Regions from separate parts of the Streptomyces sp. NPDC056527 genome, predicted to be linked through region 2. Evidence: riboswitches for the same ligand, from Rfam matches in the RefSeq annotation. Region 2 holds a riboswitch; each other region holds the start of a gene.
The links. A riboswitch is a leader RNA that binds a small molecule or an ion and turns the genes downstream of it on or off. The one in region 2 is predicted to bind cobalamin.
Positions count from the first base shown of each region.

Region 1: linked by a shared signal. The riboswitch ahead of ACFQ7Q_RS28610 (energy-coupling factor ABC transporter permease) and the one ahead of cobN (cobaltochelatase subunit CobN) in region 2 are both predicted to bind cobalamin.
Region 3: linked by a shared signal. The riboswitch ahead of metE (5-methyltetrahydropteroyltriglutamate--homocysteine S-methyltransferase) and the one ahead of cobN (cobaltochelatase subunit CobN) in region 2 are both predicted to bind cobalamin.
Region 4: linked by a shared signal. The riboswitch ahead of ACFQ7Q_RS09965 (cobalamin biosynthesis protein) and the one ahead of cobN (cobaltochelatase subunit CobN) in region 2 are both predicted to bind cobalamin.

Region 1 covers NZ_JBHTTQ010000080.1:25,856-31,000, reverse strand. Annotated here, with positions in the region: gene dhaK (dihydroxyacetone kinase subunit DhaK) at 399-1,391, shown strand; gene dhaL (dihydroxyacetone kinase subunit DhaL) at 1,406-2,011, shown strand; gene ACFQ7Q_RS28615 (PTS-dependent dihydroxyacetone kinase phosphotransferase subunit DhaM) at 2,008-2,412, shown strand; cobalamin riboswitch at 2,459-2,683, shown strand; gene ACFQ7Q_RS28610 (energy-coupling factor ABC transporter permease) at 2,712-3,410, shown strand; gene ACFQ7Q_RS28605 (energy-coupling factor ABC transporter substrate-binding protein) at 3,410-3,754, shown strand; gene cbiQ (cobalt ECF transporter T component CbiQ) at 3,761-4,510, shown strand; gene ACFQ7Q_RS28595 (ATP-binding cassette domain-containing protein) at 4,507-5,145, shown strand, end outside.
Region 2 covers NZ_JBHTTQ010000029.1:31,454-36,598, forward strand. Annotated here, with positions in the region: gene cobJ (precorrin-3B C(17)-methyltransferase) at 1-719, opposite strand, end outside; gene ACFQ7Q_RS16875 (precorrin-8X methylmutase) at 716-1,351, opposite strand; gene ACFQ7Q_RS16880 (cobalamin biosynthesis protein CobG) at 1,366-2,670, opposite strand; cobalamin riboswitch at 2,722-2,865, shown strand; gene cobN (cobaltochelatase subunit CobN) at 2,900-5,145, shown strand, end outside.
Region 3 covers NZ_JBHTTQ010000107.1:1,975-7,119, forward strand. Annotated here, with positions in the region: gene ACFQ7Q_RS32035 (acyl-CoA thioesterase) at 1-209, opposite strand, end outside; gene metE (5-methyltetrahydropteroyltriglutamate--homocysteine S-methyltransferase) at 214-2,532, opposite strand; cobalamin riboswitch at 2,707-2,936, opposite strand; partial or broken gene ACFQ7Q_RS32045 (hypothetical protein) at 3,027-3,463, shown strand; gene ACFQ7Q_RS32050 (immunity 49 family protein) at 3,642-4,430, shown strand; gene ACFQ7Q_RS32055 (antibiotic biosynthesis monooxygenase) at 4,453-5,025, opposite strand; gene ACFQ7Q_RS32060 (SAM-dependent methyltransferase) at 5,101-5,145, opposite strand, start outside.
Region 4 covers NZ_JBHTTQ010000013.1:28,492-33,636, reverse strand. Annotated here, with positions in the region: gene ACFQ7Q_RS09970 (cobyric acid synthase) at 1-1,483, opposite strand, end outside; gene ACFQ7Q_RS09965 (cobalamin biosynthesis protein) at 1,480-2,442, opposite strand; cobalamin riboswitch at 2,474-2,618, opposite strand; gene ACFQ7Q_RS09960 (hypothetical protein) at 2,732-2,953, opposite strand; gene ACFQ7Q_RS09955 (anion permease) at 2,966-4,231, opposite strand; gene ACFQ7Q_RS09950 (alpha/beta hydrolase) at 4,628-5,145, shown strand, end outside.

The DNA of each region.
Region 1 (5,145 bases), on a different contig from region 2:
CGCTCCCCTGCCAGGTGCAGGTGCCTCGTCTCGGGTCGATTCCGACGATGGTTCACACGGAAAGACACAACCCATCGTCGTGCTTGCCGCAGGACCACGTGGAGGCGATCATTCCCTGGGCGTTCCACCGACCAGGACCGCGGATCCGGCCCACGACGCACCGGTGCGCCCATGCGACCTCGCGTCGATAATTGCGCCATGATGCGCATTCGCAAAGCTCGTTCACGCAACCCGAACCTGATACATCATCAGGAAGGTCGGCATTCAGTCAGCATCAGTACCGCACAGAACCGCCCCCCGCCGCCACGGCCCGCCAAGATCAACAACTTGCCTCACTGGCTCTGACCTGCAAAAACCATGCTCAGTGACCTGTTCGCTAGTCTCATCAGGAGGTAACCATGAGGATGCTGATCAACGTCCCGGAGACCGTGGTCACCGATGCGCTGCGGGGGATGGCCGCCGCGCATCCCGAACTCACCGTCGATGTCGAGCATCGCGTCGTGCTGCGGCGGGACGCGCCCATGGACGGCAAGGTCGGGCTGGTGTCGGGGGGCGGGTCCGGTCATGAGCCGTTGCACGGGGGGTTCGTGGGGCCCGGGATGTTGGCGGCCGCATGCCCCGGGGAGATCTTCACGTCACCGGTGCCCGATCAGATGGTGCGCGCCGCCGCCGCGGTCGACAGCGGGGCCGGGGTCCTTTTCGTCGTCAAGAACTACACCGGGGACGTCCTCAACTTCGAGATGGCCGCCGAGCTCGCCGAGGACGAGGGCATCCAGATCGCCAAGGTGCTCGTCGACGACGACGTGGCGGTGACGGACAGTCTGTACACCGCCGGGCGGCGCGGGACCGGGGCCACGCTGTTCGTGGAGAAGATCGCCGGGGCCGCCGCGGAGGAGGGCGCGCCGCTGGAGCGGGTGGAGGCGATCGCGCGGCGGGTGAACGAACGGTCGCGGAGTTTCGGCGTGGCCCTGAGCGCGTGCACCACGCCCGCCAAGGGCAGCCCGACCTTTGAACTGCCCGCCGGTGAGCTGGAGTTGGGCGTCGGAATCCATGGAGAGCCGGGGCGCGAGCGGCGGTCGATGATGACCTCGCGGGAGATCGCGGACTTCGCCGTCGATGCCGTACTGGACGATCTACGGCCGTCCGGTCCGGTCCTCGCCCTGGTCAACGGCATGGGCGCCACTCCGCTGCTCGAACTGTACGGCTTCAACGCCGAGGTCCAGCGCGTCCTGACCGAACGCGCGGTGCCGGTCGCCCGGACCCTGGTCGGCAATTACGTCACCTCCCTCGACATGGCCGGCTGTTCGGTCACCTTGTGCGAGGCCGACGAGGAGATGCTGCGGCTGTGGGACGCGCCCGTGCAGACGCCCGCCCTGCGCTGGGGCCGGTGAGAGGGGTGTCCGAGGTGAACGAGTTCGACGCCGCGTTCTTCCTTCGCTGGCTGACCATCGCCGCGGCCGCCGTCGACCGTGAGGCCGACCGCCTCACCGAGCTCGACTCGGCGATCGGCGACGCCGATCACGGGGTCAATCTGAAGCGGGGGTTCGCCGCCGTGACGGTCGTGCTGGAGAAGGAGCCGCCCGCGACACCGGGGGCCGTACTCGTCGCCGCCGGGCGGCAGTTGATCTCCACCGTGGGCGGTGCGTCCGGGCCGCTGTACGGGACGCTGCTGCGCCGGACGGGCAAGAGTCTCGGCGAGGAGCCGACCGTGACGCGGCAGGAGCTGGCCGCGGCGCTCGCCGCGGGAGTGGCCGCGGTCGGGCAGCTCGGCGGGGCCCAGGTCGGCGACAAGACGATGCTGGACGCGCTCGTCCCCGCGGCCGAGGGGCTCGGCGAGTCCTTCGCGGCGGCCCGGGAGGCTGCCGAGCGGGGCGCCCTCGCGACCGTCCCGCTCCAGGCGCGCAAGGGCAGGGCGAGCTATCTCGGCGAGCGTTCCATCGGCCACCAGGACCCGGGGGCCACCTCGTCCGCGCTGCTGATCGCCGCCCTCGCCGAGGTGGCGGCCGCATGACCGCGCAGGTCGGAATCGTCCTGGTCTCGCACAGCGCGGAGGTGGCCGCCGCCGTCACCGTGCTGGCCCGGGGTCTCGCGGGCGGCGGGGCGACCGCGCCGATCGCCCCCGCGGGCGGCACACCGGCCGGCGGCCTCGGCACCAGCTCGGACCTGATCGTCGCGGCGGCACACGAGGTCGACCGGGGCGCCGGAGTGGCGCTGCTCGTCGACCTCGGCAGCGCCGTACTGACGGTCAAGGCGCTCCTCGCGGAGGAGGACGAGCTGCCGGAGGGCGCCCGGCTGGTGGACGCCCCGTTCGTCGAGGGCGCCGTCGCCGCCCTCGTCACGGCGAGCGCGGGCGGCGATCTGGACGCCGTGGTGGCCGCGGCATCGGAGGCGTACACGTACCGAAAGGAGTGAGAGGGGGGCGCGCGCGAGACCTGTCACACACCGTCCGGAAGGGCCTCCGTGTTGTGATGTACCTGGTCAACCCACTACTGTCACAGCGCCTTGGTGTACGGGAAACCGGTGCGGTACCGGTGCGGCCCTCGCCACTGTGATCGGGAAGTCCGGCTCCATCCCTCCGGGGAAGCCACTGGACCACCGCGGGAGACCGCGGCGGTTTGGGAAGGCGGAGCCGCGGCGGCATGACCCGTCAGCCAGGAGACCGGCCAAGGTGCGTTGTCCATCCACGAGGTGCTGGAGAGGGTCTCCCAACCATGCATATAGCCGAGGGGTATCTGCCCCCTGTGCACGCGGCCGCCTGGGGCGTCGCGTCCGCTCCCTTCGTTGTCCACGGTGTTCGCGCGCTGACCCGTGAGGTCAAGGCCAACCCCGAGTCCACCCTGCTGCTCGGTGCGTCCGGTGCGTTCACGTTCGTCCTGTCCGCGCTCAAGATCCCGTCGGTGACGGGCAGTTGCTCGCACCCCACCGGTACGGGCCTCGGCGCGATCCTGTTCCGGCCGCCGGTGATGGCGGTCCTGGGCACGATCACGCTGCTCTTCCAGGCGTTGCTGCTCGCCCACGGCGGGCTCACGACGCTCGGAGCCAACGTCTTCTCGATGGCGATCGTCGGCCCATGGGCCGGCTTCGGCACGTACTGGCTGCTGCGCCGGTCCAACGTGCCGCTGATGGTGAGCGTGTTCTTCGGCGCGTTCGTCGCCGACATCTCCACCTACTGCGTCACCAGCGTGCAGCTCGCGCTGGCCTTCCCGGACCCGGGCAGCGGTGTGCTCGGCGCGCTGGCCAAGTTCGGCGGGATCTTCGCCGTGACCCAGCTGCCGCTCGCCGTCAGCGAGGGGCTGCTCACGGTTCTCGTGATGCGGCTGCTCACGCAGTCCAGCAAGGGGGAACTGACCCGCCTCGGTGTCCTGCTCCCGTCCCGGAAGAAGAACGAGAACGCGGAGGCGAGCGCCTGATGAGCCGGAACGCGAAGATCAACACACTGCTCCTGCTCGTCGTCGCGGCGCTCGCGGTGCTCCCGCTGGTGCTGGGGCTCGGCGACCACAAGGAGGAGCCCTTCACCGGGGCCGACGGCGAGGCGGAGGCGGCGATCACGGAGATCGCTCCCGACTACGAGCCGTGGTTCAGCCCGCTGTACGAGCCGCCGTCCGGCGAGATCGAGTCGGCGCTGTTCTCGCTCCAGGCGGCGCTCGGCGCCGGCGTGCTGGCCTACTACTTCGGGCTGCGGCGCGGTCGCAGGCAGGGTGAGGCGCGCGCCCTGGCGGCGAAGGAACCGCTGGTCACCACCGGCGACGAGTAGACGCCGATGCTGCCGATCGACGCGGCGGCGCACAGCAGTCGCTGGCGCCGCCGTCACCCCTGCGAGAAAGCCGTGCTCGGGTTCGGCCTGACCCTGTGCGCGGTCTGTCTGCCGCCCTGGCCGGGCGCCGTGCTCGTCGCGGCGGCCACGCTCGCCGTGCTCCTCGGCCCCGCCGGGGTGCCGGGGCGTCAGCTGTGGCGGGCGTTCCGGATCCCCCTCGGGTTCTGTGTGACGGGCGCGATCCCGCTCCTGTTCGAGGTCGGCGGAGGACGGGGGATCGTCGCCCTCGCGCCGGACGGTCCGGTGCACGCGGGCGAGTTGCTGCTGCGGACCTCGGCCGCCTCCCTGGGCGTGCTGCTGTTCGCGTTCACCACACCCGTCTCGGACGTGCTGCCGCGTCTCGTACGGGCCGGGGTACCGGCTCCCGTGGTGGACGTGGCGCTGGTGATGTACCGGATCAGCTTCCTGCTGCTGGACGCGATATCCAAGATCCGGCAGGCGCAGGCGGCCCGGCTCGGGCTCACCACCCGGGCGGCGACCTGGCGCTCGCTCGCGGGGCTCGGCGCGACCGCGTTCGTCCGCGCCTTCGACCGTGCGCAGCGCCTGCAGACCGGGCTCGCCGGGCGGGGGTACGACGGGACCCTGCGGGTCCTGGTGCCCCAGGCCGCGGTCTCGGCCCGGTTCCTCGCGTCGACGGCCGGCCTCCTGGCCGGTCTCGTCGCGCTCACTCTCGTACTGGAAAGGTCCCTGCCGTGAGCCCTGCACCGCCTGTCGTGGAACTGGTGAAGGCCACGTTCGCCTACGAGGACGGGCCGGTCGTCCTCGACGGCATCGACTTCGCCGTGCCGGAGGGCCGGGCGATGGCTCTCCTCGGGCGCAACGGCGGCGGCAAGACGACGCTTCTGCGGCTGCTCAGCGGGGGTCTGCGCGGCAGCGCCGGAGCGCTCCGGCTGGACGGTGAGGAGGTGTCGTACGACCGGAAGGGGCTGACCCGGCTGCGGACGACGGTGCAGCTGGTCGTCCAGGACCCGGACGACCAGCTCTTCGCGGCCTCGGTCGGACAGGACGTGTCGTTCGGGCCGATGAATCTGGGACTTCCGGAGGAGGAGGTTCGGCTCCGGGTCCGCGAGGCTCTGGAGGCGCTGGACATCGTGGCCCTGGAGGACCGGCCCACCCATCTGCTCTCCTACGGGCAGCGGAAGCGGGCGGCGATCGCGGGAGCCGTGGCGATGCGGCCGCGGGTCCTCATCATGGACGAGCCGACGGCCGGGCTCGACCCGCACGGGCAGGAGCGCCTGCTCGAGGTGCTCGGGCGGCTGCGGGACTCCGGTACGACGGTGGTCATGGCGACGCACGATGTCGATCTGGCGCTGCGCTGGGCGGACGAGGCC
Region 2 (5,145 bases):
GAGGGGAGGACCGCGACGGAGAAGTACGGGACGGAGGCCGGGTCGACCTCGGACAGGACGCCCGTCCGCTCGCCCGCCATGAACGCCCGCTCCACGTACCGCGCGTCCTCCAGGCGGCCGGCGCGCTCCAGGGCGCGGCGGACGGTCGGGAAGGTGCGGCCGAGCTTCATCACGACCGCCGAGTCCGTGCCCGCGAGGCGGGCCGTCAGCTCGTCCTCCGGCAGCGTGCCGGGGATGATCGTCAGGACCTCCTCCGCCTCGCACAGCGGCTCACCGAGGCGCGCGGCGGCCGCGCTGACGGAGGTGACGCCGGGGATGACGGTGGTGTCGTAGCGGTCCGCGAGCCGCTTGTGCATGTGCTGGTACGAGCCGTAGAAGAGCGGGTCGCCCTCGGCGAGCACGGCGACGGTGCGGCCGGCGTCCAAGTGGGCGGCGAGGCGGGCCGCGGCCTCCTCGTAGAAGTCGTCGAGCGCGCCGCGGTAGCCGCCGGGGTGGTCCGTGGCCTCCACCGTGAGCGGGTACATCAGCCGCTCCTCGATGTGGTCCTCGCGGAGGTGCTCGGCGGCGATGGAGCGCGCGATGGACCGGCCGTGGCGGGCCGAGTGGTAGGCGACCACGTCGGCGGACGCGATGGCCTTCACGGCGGCGACCGTCATCAGGTTCGGGTCGCCGGGGCCGAGGCCGACTCCGTACAGCTTGCCGGGGGCGATGGCGCTCATGCCTGGATCTCCGCTTCCGTCGCGATGGCGTTGATCGCGGCCGCGGTCATCGCGCTGCCTCCGCGCCGGCCCCGTACGACGAGGTAGTCGAGGCCCAGGGTCTGGGCGGCGAGGGCGTCCTTGGACTCGGCGGCGCCGATGAAGCCGACCGGTATCCCGAGGACGGCCGCCGGGCGGGGCGCGCCCTTCGCGATCATCTCCAGAAGGTGGAAGAGGGCGGTGGGCGCGTTGCCGATGGCGACGACGGAGCCTTCGAGGCGGTCGCGCCAGAGTTCGAGGGCGGCGGCGCTGCGGGTGGTGCCGAGCTCGGCGGCGAGGGCGGGCACGGCGGGGTCGGAGAGGGTGCAGACCACGTCGTTGTCGGCGGGCAGCCGCTTGCGGGTCACTCCGCTGGCGACCATCTGCGCGTCGCAGAGGATCGGTGCGCCGGCGCGCAGGGCGGCGCGGGCGCGGGAGACGACCTGCGGCGAGTAGGCGAGGTCGCGGACGAGGTCGGTCATGCCGCAGGCGTGGATCATGCGGACGGCGACCGTGGCGACGTCGGCGGGCAGATCCGCGAGGTCCGCCTCGGCGCGGATCGTGGCAAAGGACTGGCGGTAGATCTCCGCGCCGTCCTTCTCGTAGGCGAACATCGTGTCGTTCTCGCTCATCTCGTTGTGCGGGCCGTTGCGACTGCTTCGGTCAGGGAGGTACGGGGGGTGGGGCGGCCGTTCACGAGGTAGGCGCCCTCGGCGGTGGCGAGGACGTCGACCCAGGTGCCGGGGGCGCCCGGGGGGTGGCCGCACCGGCGCTCGCACCCGGAGAAGTGGACGGGGAGGCCCGGAGTGCCGGGTACGGCGTCCGCGCGGACGTCGGCGAGGGACTTGGCGCAGCCGGGGCGTCCGGTGCAGGCGCCGACGCCGGCCCAGGGGTCGTCGGGGCGGGTGATCAGCCCGGCCGCGTCCAGCTCGGGAAGCCGTGTGCGGGAGGCCCCGACGACGACGGCTCCGCGCCAGGGCGTGAGCCGTACCTCGTCGGCGGGCAGCAGCGCGCGGAGCTGGGCGGCGGTCATCCGCCCGAGCGGCGCGAGCACGTGCAGCGCGTCGCTGCCGAGCGCTCCGGGCCGGGGCGGCGCGGCGTGCGGCAGCTGGGGTGCGGGGGTGACGGGATGGGCGTCGACCCCGGCCCGCGCGAGCGCGGCGGCGAGGTCGAGCAGGCCGGTGGCGGGTGCGGGTGCGGGTGCCGTGGGGCCGCCGACCGTTCCGGGACGGCCGGCGGTGCCCGGCAGCTCCTTCACGCGCCAGGCGCCGTTCCCGGCGGTCCGGGCGGCTCGCAGGAACGCGTCGGCCGCGGCGAGCGCGGCGCGCGGCGCGTCGGCGTCGGCGACGCGGAACGCCTGCGCGCCGACGTACAGAAGGGCGCCGCCACCGTCCGCCCAGGACCCCGCTGCGATCAAGGTCACATCTGCGCCCAGCCGCGCCACGTCGCCCCGGCCGTCGTCCAGGGCGAAGAGGAAGCGGCCCGACAGGGCGGCCGTCCAGGGGGCCGCGCAGAGCAGCTCGTCCAGTTCGCGGGACCACAACTGCACGTCCGCGTGGCCGAGTCCGTCCACTCCCGCCGTCGGGGAGGCGACGATGTTGCGGACGCGTTCGTGGGTGGTCGAGGGAAGAAGACCGGCTTCCGTCAGCCGGTCCGCCAGCTCCGCCCCGCAGCCCTCTCCGAGGCCCCGCAGCTCCACGTTCCCCCGGGACGTGACCGTGACCCGGCCGTCGCCCAAGGACTCCGCGGCCGACGCCAGGACCTCCACCTGATGTGACGTCAACAAGCCTGCGGGCAGGCGCAGTCGGGCCAGGCCGCCGTCGTCGGCGGGGTGCAGGCGCAGCGCGCCGGGGCAGGCATCGCCACGGTCCCGTATGGGAGGTTCGCCCCGGTTGGGCGTTGTGGGTGGGGTGGGCGACATGGCGGCGAGCATACCCACGTGGATCCGGGCGACCCCTGGGGACGACCCCTGCCCGCCGTGCGCACGATCTACTATGCAGACGGCATGGGGTCCCAGGACCCCGGGGAGGAAGCCCGGTGAGAATCCGGCGCGGTCCCGCCACTGTGAGCCAGGTCGCACCAGCGGCCCGGTGAGTCAGGAACTCCTGCCGTCCATACGACCACCCGGGGCGCGGACAACCCCGAGGAAGGCCTGCGCACGCATGCGAATTCTGTTGCTGTCGCACTCCGACACCGACCTGCTCAGCGCCCGCGCGGCCGGCGGCCCCGTCGAGTACCGGTTCGCCAATCCCTCCCGCCTCGCCCTGGACGACCTGCCCGGGCTCCTCGACGGCGCCGACCTCGTCGTCGTCCGTCTCCTCGGCGGTCTGCGCGCCTGGGAAGAGGGCCTGCAGGCGCTGCGGGCGGCGGAGATCCCGCTGGTCGTGCTCTCCGGCGAACAGGCCCCCGACGCCCAGCTCATGGAGACCTCCACCGTCCCCGTCGGCGTCGCCACCGAGGCCCACGCCTACCTCGCGCACGGCGGCCCGGCCAACCTGGAGCAGCTGGCCCGCTTCCTCTCCGACACCGTGCTGCTCACCGGCCACGGCTTCGACGCCCCGGCCGCCGCGCCGACCTGGGGCCCGCTGGAGCGCACGCCCCGGACGACCGACGGCCCGACGGTCGCCGTGCTCTACTACCGCGCCCACCACATGAGCGGGAACACCGCCTTCATCGACTCCCTCTGCGAGGCGATCGAGGACAAGGGCGCCCGGGCCCTGCCCCTGTACGTCGCGTCCCTGCGCGCCCCCGAGCCCGAGCTGCTCGACCGCCTGCGCGGTGCCGACGCGATCATCACGACCGTCCTCGCGGCCGGCGGCACCAAGCCCGCCGAGGCCCAGGCCGGCGGCGACGAGGAGGCCTGGGACGCGGGCGCGCTCGCCGCCCTCGACGTACCGATCCTGCAGGCGCTCTGCCTCACCGGTTCGCGTTCGGCCTGGGAGGAGAACGACGAGGGTCTCTCCCCGCTGGACGCCGCCAGCCAGGTCGCCGTCCCCGAGTTCGACGGCCGGCTCATCACCGTCCCGTTCTCCTTCAAGGAGATCGACGAGGACGGGCTGCCCGCGTACGTCGCCGACACCGAGCGCGCCGCCCGCGTCGCCGGGATCGCGGTCCGCCACGCGCGGCTCCGCCACATCCCGAACGCGGAGAAGAAGCTCGCCCTGGTCCTCTCCGCCTACCCGACCAAGCACTCCCGGATCGGCAACGCGGTCGGCCTGGACACCCCCGCCTCCGCCGTCGCGCTGCTGCGCCGCCTCCGTGAGGAGGGGTACGACTTCGGTCCGGTCGAGGAGATCCCCGGCCTGGTCTCCGGCGACGGCGACGAGCTGATCTACGCCCTGATCGAGGCCGGCGGCCACGACCAGGACTGGCTGACCGAGGAGCAGCTGGCGAAGAACCCCGTCCGCATCCCGGCCGCCGACTACAAGCGCTGGTACGCGCAGCTCCCGGCCGAGCTGCGCGAGGCCGTCGAGGAGCACTGGGGCCCGGCGCCCGGCGAGATGTTCCTGGACCGGTCCCGCAACCCCGAGGGCGACATCGTCCTCGCCGCCCTGCGGCGCGGGAACCTGCTGATCCTCATCCAGCCGCCGCGCGGCTTCGGCGAGAACCCGATCGCGATCTACCACGACCCCGATCTCCCGCCGTCCCACCACTACCTGGCCGCCTACCGCTGGATCGCGGCGCGCGCCGAGGACGGCGGCTTCGGGGCGGACGCGATGGTCCACCTCGGCAAGCACGGCAATCTGGAGTGGCTGCCCGGCAAGAACGCGGGCCTGTCGGCCGCCTGCGGTCCGGACGCGGCGCTCGGCGACATCCCTCTGATCTATCCGTTCCTGGTCAACGACCCGGGCGAGGGCACGCAGGCGAAGCGTCGTGTGCACGCGACGCTCGTCGACCACCTGGTGCCGCCGATGGCGCGCGCCGACTCGTACGGCGACATCGCGCGTCTGGAGCAGCTGCTCGACGAGTACGCGCAGATCTCCTCCATGGACCCGTCCAAGCTGCCCGCGATCCGCGCGCAGATCTGGACGCTGATCCAGGCGGCGAAGCTCGACCACGACCTGGGCCTGGAGGACCGCCCGGAGGACGACGGCTTCGACGACTTCCTGCTGCACGTCGACGGCTGGCTGTGCGAGGTCAAGGACGCGCAGATCAGGGACGGTCTGCATGTGCTCGGCGGTGCCCCGACCGGTCCCGAGCGCGTGAACCTGGTCCTGTCGATCCTGCGCGCCCGGCAGATCTGGGGCGGTACGCAGGCCCTGCCGGGTCTGCGTGAGGCCCTGGGTCTGGACGAGTCGGCCGCGACCCGCACCACCGCCGACGAGGCGGAGGCGAAAGCGCGCGAGCTGATCGAGGCGATGGAGGCGGCGGACTGGTCCGTGGACGCGGTCCCGGCGGTCGCCGGCGC
Region 3 (5,145 bases), on a different contig from region 2:
ATCCGGTCGACGGAGACCGTCACGGCGGGGCCGTCCGCGTGGCGGCCCGCCGCTGACGCGGCCGCGTCGTCGATGAGTTTCATGACGACGCCGCCGTGGATGGTCCCGTACAGGTTGGTCTCGTGTTCGCTCATGATGTGGGCGAGGGTCACCTGGGAGTCGGCCGGTGCCTTGTGGGCCCGATCGCCGACGGTGATACGGGTGTTCATGCGCTCAGTTCTCCGTGTGGGGCAGGCGGCCGCGGACCCGGCGGGCCGCCGCGGTCATGTGTTCCAGGGCAGGCCGGACCTCGCCCCAGCCGCGCGTCTTCAGACCGCAGTCGGGATTGATCCAGAGCCGGTCGGCGGGTACGGAGAGCAGGGCACGCTCGATGAGGGAGACGGCCTCCGCCTCCTCCGGGACGCGCGGCGAGTGGATGTCGTACACACCGGGGCCGACCTCCCGGGGGTATCCGGCGCCGGCGAGTTCGTCCGCGACCCGCATATGGGAGCGCGCGGCCTCCAGACTGATGACGTCCGCGTCGAGGTCGTCGATGGCGCGGAGGATGTCGCCGAACTCGGCGTAGCACATGTGCGTGTGGATCTGGGTTTCCGGACGGACTCCGGCCGTGGTGAGCCGGAAGGCCTCGGTGGCCCAGGCGAGGTACGGGGCGTGGGCGTCGGCGCGCAGCGGCAGCGTCTCGCGCAGGGCCGGTTCGTCGACCTGGATCACCGACGTGCCCGCCGCCTCCAGATCGGCGACCTCGTCACGCAGGGCGAGCGCGACCTGGCGGGCGGTGTCGGCGAGCGGCTGGTCGTCGCGGACGAAGGACCAGGCGAGCATCGTGACCGGGCCGGTCAGCATCCCCTTGACGGGACGGGAGGTCTGCCGCTGTGCGTACGTGGTCCAGCGCACCGTCATCGGCGCCGGGCGGGAGACGTCGCCGGCCAGGACGGGCGGCCGGACGTACCGGGTGCCGTACGACTGGACCCAGCCGTGCTGGGTGGCGAGGTATCCGGTCAGCCGCTCGGCGAAGTACTGGACCATGTCGTTGCGTTCGGGCTCGCCGTGGACGAGGACGTCGAGACCGGCCTTCTCCTGGAAGGAGATCACCTCGCGGATCTCGGCCTCGATCCGCTCCTCGTACTCCGCCGTGTCGAGCCATCCGGCGCGCAGGTCGGCGCGCGCGGTGCGCAGTTCGGCGGTCTGCGGGAAGGAGCCGATGGTCGTGGTCGGCAGAGCCGGCAGACCCAGGTGGGCCCGCTGGGCGGTCGCGCGCTCGGCGTAGGGCTGGGCGCGGCGGGCGTCGCTCTCGGTGACCGCGGCGGTGCGGGCCCGTACGGCCGGGTCGTTGGTGATCGCCGAGCCTGCGCGGGAGGCCAGATCGGCGCGATTGGCGGCGAGTTCGGCGGCGATCGCGCCGGTGCCCTGGGACAGGCCGCGCGCGAGGGTGGCGATCTCGGCGGCCTTCTGGCGGGCGAAGGCGAGCCAGCGACGGATCTGCGGGTCGACGTCCCGCTCGGCGGCGGCGTCCAGCGGGACATGGAGCAGCGAGCTGGACGCCGCGACGTCGACCTGACCGGCGAGGCCGAGCAGGGTGCCCAGGGTGGTGAGGGACTTCCGGTAGTCGTTGATCCAGATGTTGCGGCCGTCGACGACGCCGGCGACCAGCCGCTTGCCCGGCAGACCGCCCACCGTCGCGAGATCCGCGAGGTTCGCGGCGGCGGCATCGGTGAAGTCGAGCGCGAGTCCCTCCACGGGGGCCTTCGCCAGCACGGGCAGAGCCCCGCCGAGCCGGTCGAAGTAGGAGGCGACCAGCAGCTTCGGCCGGTCGGCCGCACCGCCGAGCTCGCGGTAGGCGCGGGCGGCGGCGTTCAGCTCGGCGGGGGTGCGGTCCTGCACGAGGGCGGGCTCGTCGAGCTGCACCCACTCGGCGCCGGCCGCGCGCAGGTCCGCGAGCACCTCGGCGTACACGGGCAGCAGCCGGTCCAGCAGGGTGAGCGGTTCGAAGTCCTCGGCGACTCCGGGCGCCGGCTTGGCCAGCAGCAGGTACGTGACCGGTCCCACCAGGACGGGGCGGGCCGCGTGGCCGAGCGCGAGGGCCTCCTTCACCTCGGCGACCTGCTTGCCGCTGTCGGCGGTGAAGGCGGTGTCGGGACCCAGTTCGGGGACGAGGTAGTGGTAGTTGGTGTCGAACCACTTGGTCATCTCCAGCGGAGCCACGTCCTGCGTGCCGCGGGCCATCGCGAAGTACCCGTCGAGCGGGTCGGCCTCGACGGCGGCGCGGTGACGGGCGGGTACGGCGCCGACCATGACACTGGTGTCGAGGACGTGGTCGTAGAGGGAGAAGTCGCCGGTCGGGACCTCGTGGATGCCGGCGTCGACGAGCTGCTCCCAGTTGGTCCTGCGCAGTTCCCGGGCGGTCTCCCGGAGGGCATCGGCGGTGACGCGGCCCTTCCAGTAGCCCTCGACGGCCTTCTTCAGTTCCCGGTTCCCACCCTGGCGGGGGTATCCGTGGACGGTGGCCCGTGCTGCCGCGGACTCGGTTGTCACGTGACTCTCCTTCGCGAGCTTGCGTGTCGTGAGACAGACCCGGAGAGCCGCGAGCGAAGGGGTGACGAACCGGGCGGACCACCGCAGAGGCGTACATCGAGGTACGCGCGGCCGATCCGCCCTGCTGTGCACGCCGACCCGCCCACGAGGTCACCGGGATCACCGCATGCGAACGGTCGCATGCGGGCAACGGGCAGGTCTTCGGACTCGCGAGCACGTCTCGTCGTACGGAAGCCGTACGAGACACCTACTGGCCGTCGCTTCCCAGGCCCTCACGGGTCCAGTGCGTATGACGGCGGTCGTTCTCGCTCACCGCTGCGGGGCAGTCCCGGATTCCCACCGGGTTCCCTCTTACGACGCGTCCCGCCTGGCTGACGGGGCGAACCAGCTGCACGGGCAGCGTACCGCGCGGGTGAGGAACGGCGCGATCGACTCGTATTCCGGACGGCGAAACGAGACACACGCGCTGCGAGGGGCCGTGGGGCGCGACGCACCAGGCCGCGCACGACATCGACGTCCTGCACCGGCTCGCGGGCGGCTGGACGCGCCAGGTCCAGGCCCTGGGCGACCTCATGGTCCACGGCGGCAATCCCGCGGGCCGTCTGGAGAACTTCGGCGACGGACCCGGGGGAGTGGTGAAGGTGTGGAACTCCCGCCGCTCGGCCTTCCGTCCGGACGCCAACGTCACCCACCCCGTGCCGGACGCCGAGGACAACGCCGGCCACGGCGGCGCCGATCCGCTGCTCATCGACGAGTTCCTGCGCTTCGTCCGCGACGGCGGCCGCACCGACACCTCGCCGGTCGCCGCGCGCATGGCCGTCGCGGCGGGCGTCCGCGCCACCGAGTCGCTGCGCGACGGGGCACACCGCGCGAGGTCCCGTCCCTCGACCCCGAGCTGGTCGCCTACTTCGGGCGAGGTCAGCGCACTTGATAGCGTTCCGTTCGCCGGTCGAACGGATCAAGGAAGGGCGACAACCGTGCGGGAAGTGACGCGTCACGAGGTCGACGAGCAGCGCATCGTCCAAGCGCTGGAGGACATCGGCGGGCGGGCGTTCGGCCGTTGGCACGGGCTGCGCTACGACAGACTGTCCCTGCAGGCGTTGCGGGACATGGGCGACGAGCTGCTCGACCACGTCGCCGCTCGTACCCTGGACGACCCCGCGCTCGGTCTCGGGCCCTCCCGCAAGGCGCTGCTGACCTCGGCCGCATGCGCGTTCGGGGTGCTGGAACTCGGAGCCTTCCCCGATGGGGACTGGGAGATCTCCTTCCCGCTCGTGAACGAGACGCTGAGCAGCGACGAGTTCAGCTTCGGGCATGCCGTCGACGAGGTGCCCACCGCGCGGACCTGGCTGGACGCGTTCGGACTCTGCCTGGCCAGCGGTGTCGTACGCGAGCGGGACCGGGTGATCGGACTGCTGCTGCGGGAGGACTACGCGCCCGCGATCCGTGACGGCGTGCCGTACTCGCGGCTGGAGTCGCGATCGGAGCCGGCGGACCTGGCGGAGATGGACGCCCTGTGTGGCTACCTGACTCCGTCGCGTGGGCACCTGCCCAGGGACTGGCCTTCCGTGACGCTCTGTATGCCGGAGGCCGAGGAGCGCGCCGAGGCGGCGCGTCGTCTGGACGCCGTCGGCGCGCTGTCGCCGGACCAGCGACTCCTGCGTGTGCTCCTGGAGGACGATCAGCCGGCCTTCGAAGAGGCCCTGGCCGACCGGCTCGTCCGGCACCGCGAGAGCGTGCAGGCCGACGCCGCCCCGCGCAGCCTGCTGCCGGTCGGCGCGATCGCGCTGGCCGCACTTGCCGTACAGGTGCATGGGTGGGACCTGGGCGTCACGTCCGGCTATCTGCCGGAAGGGCTGGTGCGCGCACCGGAAGGCGCCCCGGGGGTCGGCGTCTGACATCGTCGCCGACGGGCACCCCCTAGCGACCCAGCCAGCCGCGCAGCATCCGGCTCACGGCCGGCATCGCCACGTACGTCATCAGGACGTTGAACACGCACGCCATGACCGCGCTGCTGAGGAGAAGCGGCAGCGCGGTCAGGTGGGGCACGAGGAAGTAGCCGCCGAGGACGGAGATCGGGTAGATCGCCAGGGTGGCGCTGATCGCCATCTTCCATCGCGGCGGCGCCGGCCGCGTCGAGCCCGGCTTGGCGAACCACGTCTCCATCCCGGTCAGTCGCCGCCGGGCTATCTCGGTGTGGTGGTGCCCCTCGCAGTCCGCGAACCACGCCGCCCGCTCCGGCGACTCCTGCCACTCCCGGAAGGCCGCCGCGTCGCGGAAGCGATGGACGAGGAACCAGGGGGCGTCACCTCCCGTGGAGCGGAAGAGCCCGTAGCCGAGATGGCCGGGAAAGGTGGCCGCAGTGGCGAGAATGCCCTGGGCCCACCTCTCGAAGGCGGCTTCGTATCCGGGCTCCACCCGGCGGGCTATCAGCAGGGTCACCTCGCCGGTGTCGGCGGGGACCGTGGCGTGCTCAAGACTCACAGCGGTCACTCGTACTCCTCGTGATCACGCCGCGCCCGCGCCCACTCTACGCGGCGCCCGAGTCCGCGCCGCCGGCCTCCGGGCTCAGTAGTACCGGCGCATGATCTCGGTGGTCCACGCGGGCTGGGT
Region 4 (5,145 bases), on a different contig from region 2:
GCAGCCCGTTCGGCGGGCCGTTCTCGATCAGGCGCAGCAGCGCCTCCGTGTCCGCGTGTTCCTCGATCAGGTCGCCGAGACGGTCCAGCTGCTCCTCGCGGAGCACGCCGAACGACGTGTCGGGGGCCGGGACGAAGCGCCGTCCGGCCGCGGCCGCGACCTCCCGCAGGAACGCCCGGCGGAAGCCGTCGCTCTCCAGGGAGCCGTGCCAGTGCGTGCCCCAGACGGCGCCGACCCGGCAGCCGTCCAGGAAGGGTTCCCCGCCCCGCACGTCCGCGACGCCGTGATGGATCTCGTACCCTTCCACCGGCTCGCCGAGCGCCTCGCCGACCGGCCGGGCCAGCGTCTTCTCGGGCGCGAACCGGATCCGTACGGGCAGCAGTCCGAGCCCGTCGACCGTGCCGGCCTTCGACTCGACCTCGTCCTCGATCCGCTCGCCGAGCGCCTGGAAGCCGCCGCAGATGCCGAGCACCGGGCGGCCCTCCGCGGCCCGTCGGGCGATCGCGTCCGCGAGGCCGCGCTCGCGCAGCCAGGCCAGCGCCTTGACCGTCCCGCGCGTCCCCGGCACGACCACCAGGTCCGCGTCGACGAGCTCTTCGGCACGGTCCACGAACCGCACCACCACGCCGGGCTCGGCGGCCAGCGCGTCCACGTCGGTGAAGTTGGACATCAGCGGCACGGCGCAGACGGCGACCCGCAGCACGTCCTCGCCGACCGGCGGCGCGACGACCGACTCGCGGACGGTGCCCCGCAGCGAGACCCGCAGGCCGTCCTCCTCGTCGATACCGAGGCCGTGCGCGTACGGCAGCACACCGAACGTCCGGCGCCCGGTCAGCCCGAGCAGCATGTCGAGGCCCGGCTCCAGCAGGGTCACGTCACCCCGGAACTTGTTCACGAGATAGCCCGCGATCAGCTCCTGGTCCTCGGGCGCGAGCAGCGCCGTCGTGCCGAAGAACTGGGCGAACACCCCGCCCCTGTCGATGTCGCCGACGACCAGCACCGGCAGCCGCGCCGCCCGCGCGATGCCCATGTTCACGATGTCCGTGCGCCGCAGGTTGATCTCGGCCGGACTGCCCGCCCCCTCGCAGATCACGGCGTCATACGTGCCCCGCAGCTCCTCCAGGCACGCCAGGACGGGCTCGAAGAGCGTCTGCTGCCGCCCTCCGTGGTAGCCCCTGGCGCTCATCTCGCCCACCGGCTTGCCCATCAGGACGACCTGGCTGGAGCGGTCGCTGCCCGGCTTCAGGAGCACGGGGTTCATCAGCGCGGTCGGCTCGACGCGGGCGGCCTGCGCCTGCATGGCCTGCGCCCGGCCGATCTCCGCGCCCTCGCGCGTCACGAAGGAGTTCAGGGACATGTTCTGGCCCTTGAACGGCGCGACCTTCACACCCTGCCGGACCAGCCAGCGGCAGATGCCCGCCGTGACGACGCTCTTGCCCGCGTCGGACGTGGTTCCCGCGACCAGCAGCCCCCCGCCTCTCATGCCTTCCTCCGCTTCATCGCGCCCGCCACGATCCGTCCACCCACACACACCGCCAGCGTCAGCGCGGTGACCCGGCGCGAGAGCCGCACCGCCCGTTCGATGTCCCCGACCTCCACGGCCCGGCCCTCCCCGTTCAGCACCGGCCGGTGCTCGACCCGTCCGCCGTACGAGAGCGTCCCGCCGAGCCGGACGCCGAGCGCCCCCGCGAAGGACGCCTCCACCGGACCGGCGTTGGGGCTCGGGTGCTTGGCGGCGTCCTGCCGCCATGCCTTCGCCGCCCCCTTGGGGTCGCCACCGGCGACCGTCGCGAGCGCGGCGGTCAGCCGGGCGCCCGGCCAGCCGGCCACGTCGTCGAGCCGGGCCGAGGCCCAGCCGAAGCGCCGGTACGTCGGGGACTTGTGGCCGACCATCGCGTCCAGCGTGTTCACGGCCCGGAAGCCGACCAGTCCCGGAACCCCGGCGACCGCGCCCCAGACCAGGGCGCCCACGACGGCGTCGGAGGTGTTCTCGGCGACGGACTCGACCACCGCGCGGGCCATCGCCGGACCGTCCAGGGAGTGCGGATCGCGTCCCACCAGATGCGGCAGCCGCTCGCGGGCCACCTCCAGGTCGCCGGCCGCCAGGGCGCCGCCGATGGCGCGGGCCTCCCGGCCCAGGGTCGTGCCGCCGACGACGGCCCAGACGGAGGCGGCGGTCAGCGCGACGGCGGCTCCGGGGCGGTCGCGTACGGCACGCGCGGCCAGCGCGGCGATCGCGGTGGCGCCACCGGCACAGACGGCGGTGTGCAGCGCGCCCCACCCGCGGTGGTCGCGCCGGAGAAGCTTCTCGACGGAGCCGGCGGCGCGCCCGAACGCGGCGACCGGATGGCCGCGGCGGGGGTCGCCGATGAGCAGGTCCGCGGCCAGACCGGCGGCGGCGCCGTACGCGAATACACCTGTGGCTGCACTGCGGCCGGGCATGGCGCTGTGTCCTCACTCAGGGTCCGCGCCCTGGCTCGACGTGACCGGCGGCGAGAGTTCCTGGCTCCCGGGGGATCGATTCCCCGGTCACAGTGGCGGGACCGCGCCGGATTCGCACCGGGCTTCCTCTGTTGCCGCCGTAATGGCCCCGGAAGTCCACCACGCTGTGCGAACACCCGTCAACTCACGCTTGACCTGCGGCGGGACAGTGTGCGGAGCACCACAGGAACGACGGACGGGCGGTCCCACCCGAAGGTGCGACCGCCCGTCCGTCGAAGCGGGACCGTCGTCAGACGACGATCAGATAGATGCCGTACGCGACGGCCGCCACGCACAGCGCGAAGCAGGCGTACGCGCCGGTGCGCGCCAGGGCGGCGGAGCCTCCCTGGGAGGCGGCCTGCTCCTGCTTGGAGAGGCCGACGATGCCGAGGGTGAACAGGCCCACGAGGGCGACGGTCGCCACGAGGCTGACTCCGAAGACGGAGCCGAGAGCTGCCCAGTCGATCTTCATGTCGTTCGTTCCTTACACCGCGGCCGCGGGGGCCGTGGGGGCTGCCGGGTCCGTGGGGGCCGGCGAGGGGATGGTGGTCTTGAGGTCCTCGTCCGCGACCGAGGCGACGGAACCGGTGGGCGGCGGGGTGACCGCGGCGATCGCGGTGGTGACGACACCCGCGGGCTCGGCGTCGATCTCGTCGGCCGTGACGTTGTTGTGGTCGACCGGCTGGCGGCGCGACAGGGACCAGATGACGGCGGAGCCGCCCACGAGGAGGACCGCGACGACGGCGACGCCCCAGCTGCCCTGCTTGGTGAGGAACTCGGCGCCGGCGCCGACCAGGCCAGCGGCGGGCAGGGTCAGACCCCAGGCGACGAACATCCGGGTCGCGGTCGACCAGCGGACGACACCGCCCTTGCGGCCGAGACCCGCGCCCATCACGGCGCCGGAGCAGGACTGCGTGGTGGAGAGCGAGAAGCCCAGGTTGGACGAGGCCAGGATGACCGTGGCGGCGCTGGTCTGGGCGGCGAAGCCCTGCTGCGGCTGCAGGTCGGTGAGGCCCTTGCCCATCGTGCGGATGATGCGCCAGCCACCGAGGTAGGTGCCGAGCGCGATCGCGACACCGGCGGAGACGACGACCCACATCGGGGGGTTGGAACCGGGGTCGACGACACCCTGGGTGACCAGGGCCAGGGTGATGATGCCCATGGTCTTCTGCGCGTCGTTGGTGCCGTGCGCGAGGGAGACGAGACCGGCGGAGGCGATCTGGCCGGCCCGGTAGCCCTTCGCCGTGGACTTCTGGTCGGTCCTGGAGGCGATCTTGTACGTCAGCCTCGTGGCCGCCATGGCGGCCAGGCCGGCGACGAGCGGCGCGGCGACCGCGGGGATGAGCACCTTGGTGACGATGGTGCCGCCGTTGACGGCCGACCAGCCGGCCGACATCACGGCCGCGCCGATGAGGCCGCCGAAGAGGGCGTGGGAGGAGCTGGAGGGCAGACCCATGAGCCAGGTCAGCAGATTCCAGAGGATGGCGCCGACGAGCGCCGCGAAGATCACTTCGGTACGAATGCCCTGTTCGTTGATGATCCCGCCGGAGATCGTCTTGGCGACCTCGACGGACAGGAACGCACCGACCAGGTTGAGCACGGCGGACATGGCCACCGCCGTCTTGGGCTTGAGGGCACCGGTCGAGATGGTCGTCGCCATCGCGTTGGCGGTGTCGTGGAAACCGTTCGTGAAATCGAACACGAGAGCTGTCACGACCACAATCGCGAGCAGCAGCGTGATGTGTTCCATTTACCCAGGCAATCGTTTGACGTCAGTGGCTGGACGAACGTAGGCAACCTGAGTGAACGGAAGGTGAACTGGGTCGGGCTGCATGGTGACTCTAACCGTGTTCGGGCATTCCGCTTAGCGTCTCCGGGCGCGGATCTGTCCACGATGTGGTCGCCCCGCAACCCCGGGTAAGCCGTGCCGTTGGGGGACACAAGGGACGTGTCCCACTTCCGCCCCTCTCGCCCCATGTCACCAGCCGGACACCCCAGGGGCCGTGTCAGTCGACCGGGGGACCCGTCGAAGAGATCCACGTCACTCCGGAGTGGCCCTCCGTGGGTCCGCTCGACGGTGGCCCGGTCGGGGCCCATGCGGGTCTGTCCGGTGGCAGCCCGTCCCCGCCCTGCCGACACTGGGAGCGTGCGCCCGGCTACAGCGACGGCAGCGGCCGTCACCACCCTGCTCGGTGTCGGCGCGGCCGCGATCGCGGCCGGCCGGTACGCCAGTGACGCCGCCCTCAAGGCGGCCGGACGGCCCCTGCCCCGCGACCCCCGCCTCACCGTGCATGCCACGGACCCCGGTCACGTCACCCTGACCCGCAGCCTCGCGTCGCTGCGCCCGGGTACGTACGGGATCGAGGGTCCCGGCATCCACGCCGTCGTCGGACCCGTGCTCGACCGGGTCCCGCACAGCGCGGACACCGTCGTCCGCCGCCTGGAACGGGTCGAGCTCGGGACCCTGGAACCCGGCGCCCGGGTCCGCTTCACCCCCGAGCTGCACAGCGGCGACCCGGGCACCGCGCTCGGCCTCGACCACGAGGACGCCGACATCCCCGGCGAACTCGGCACCCTGCCCGCCTGGCTCGTCCCCGGCGCCCGCTCCACCTGGGTGATCGCCCTGCACGGCATCGGCACGACCCGCCGGCACCCCCTCAACCT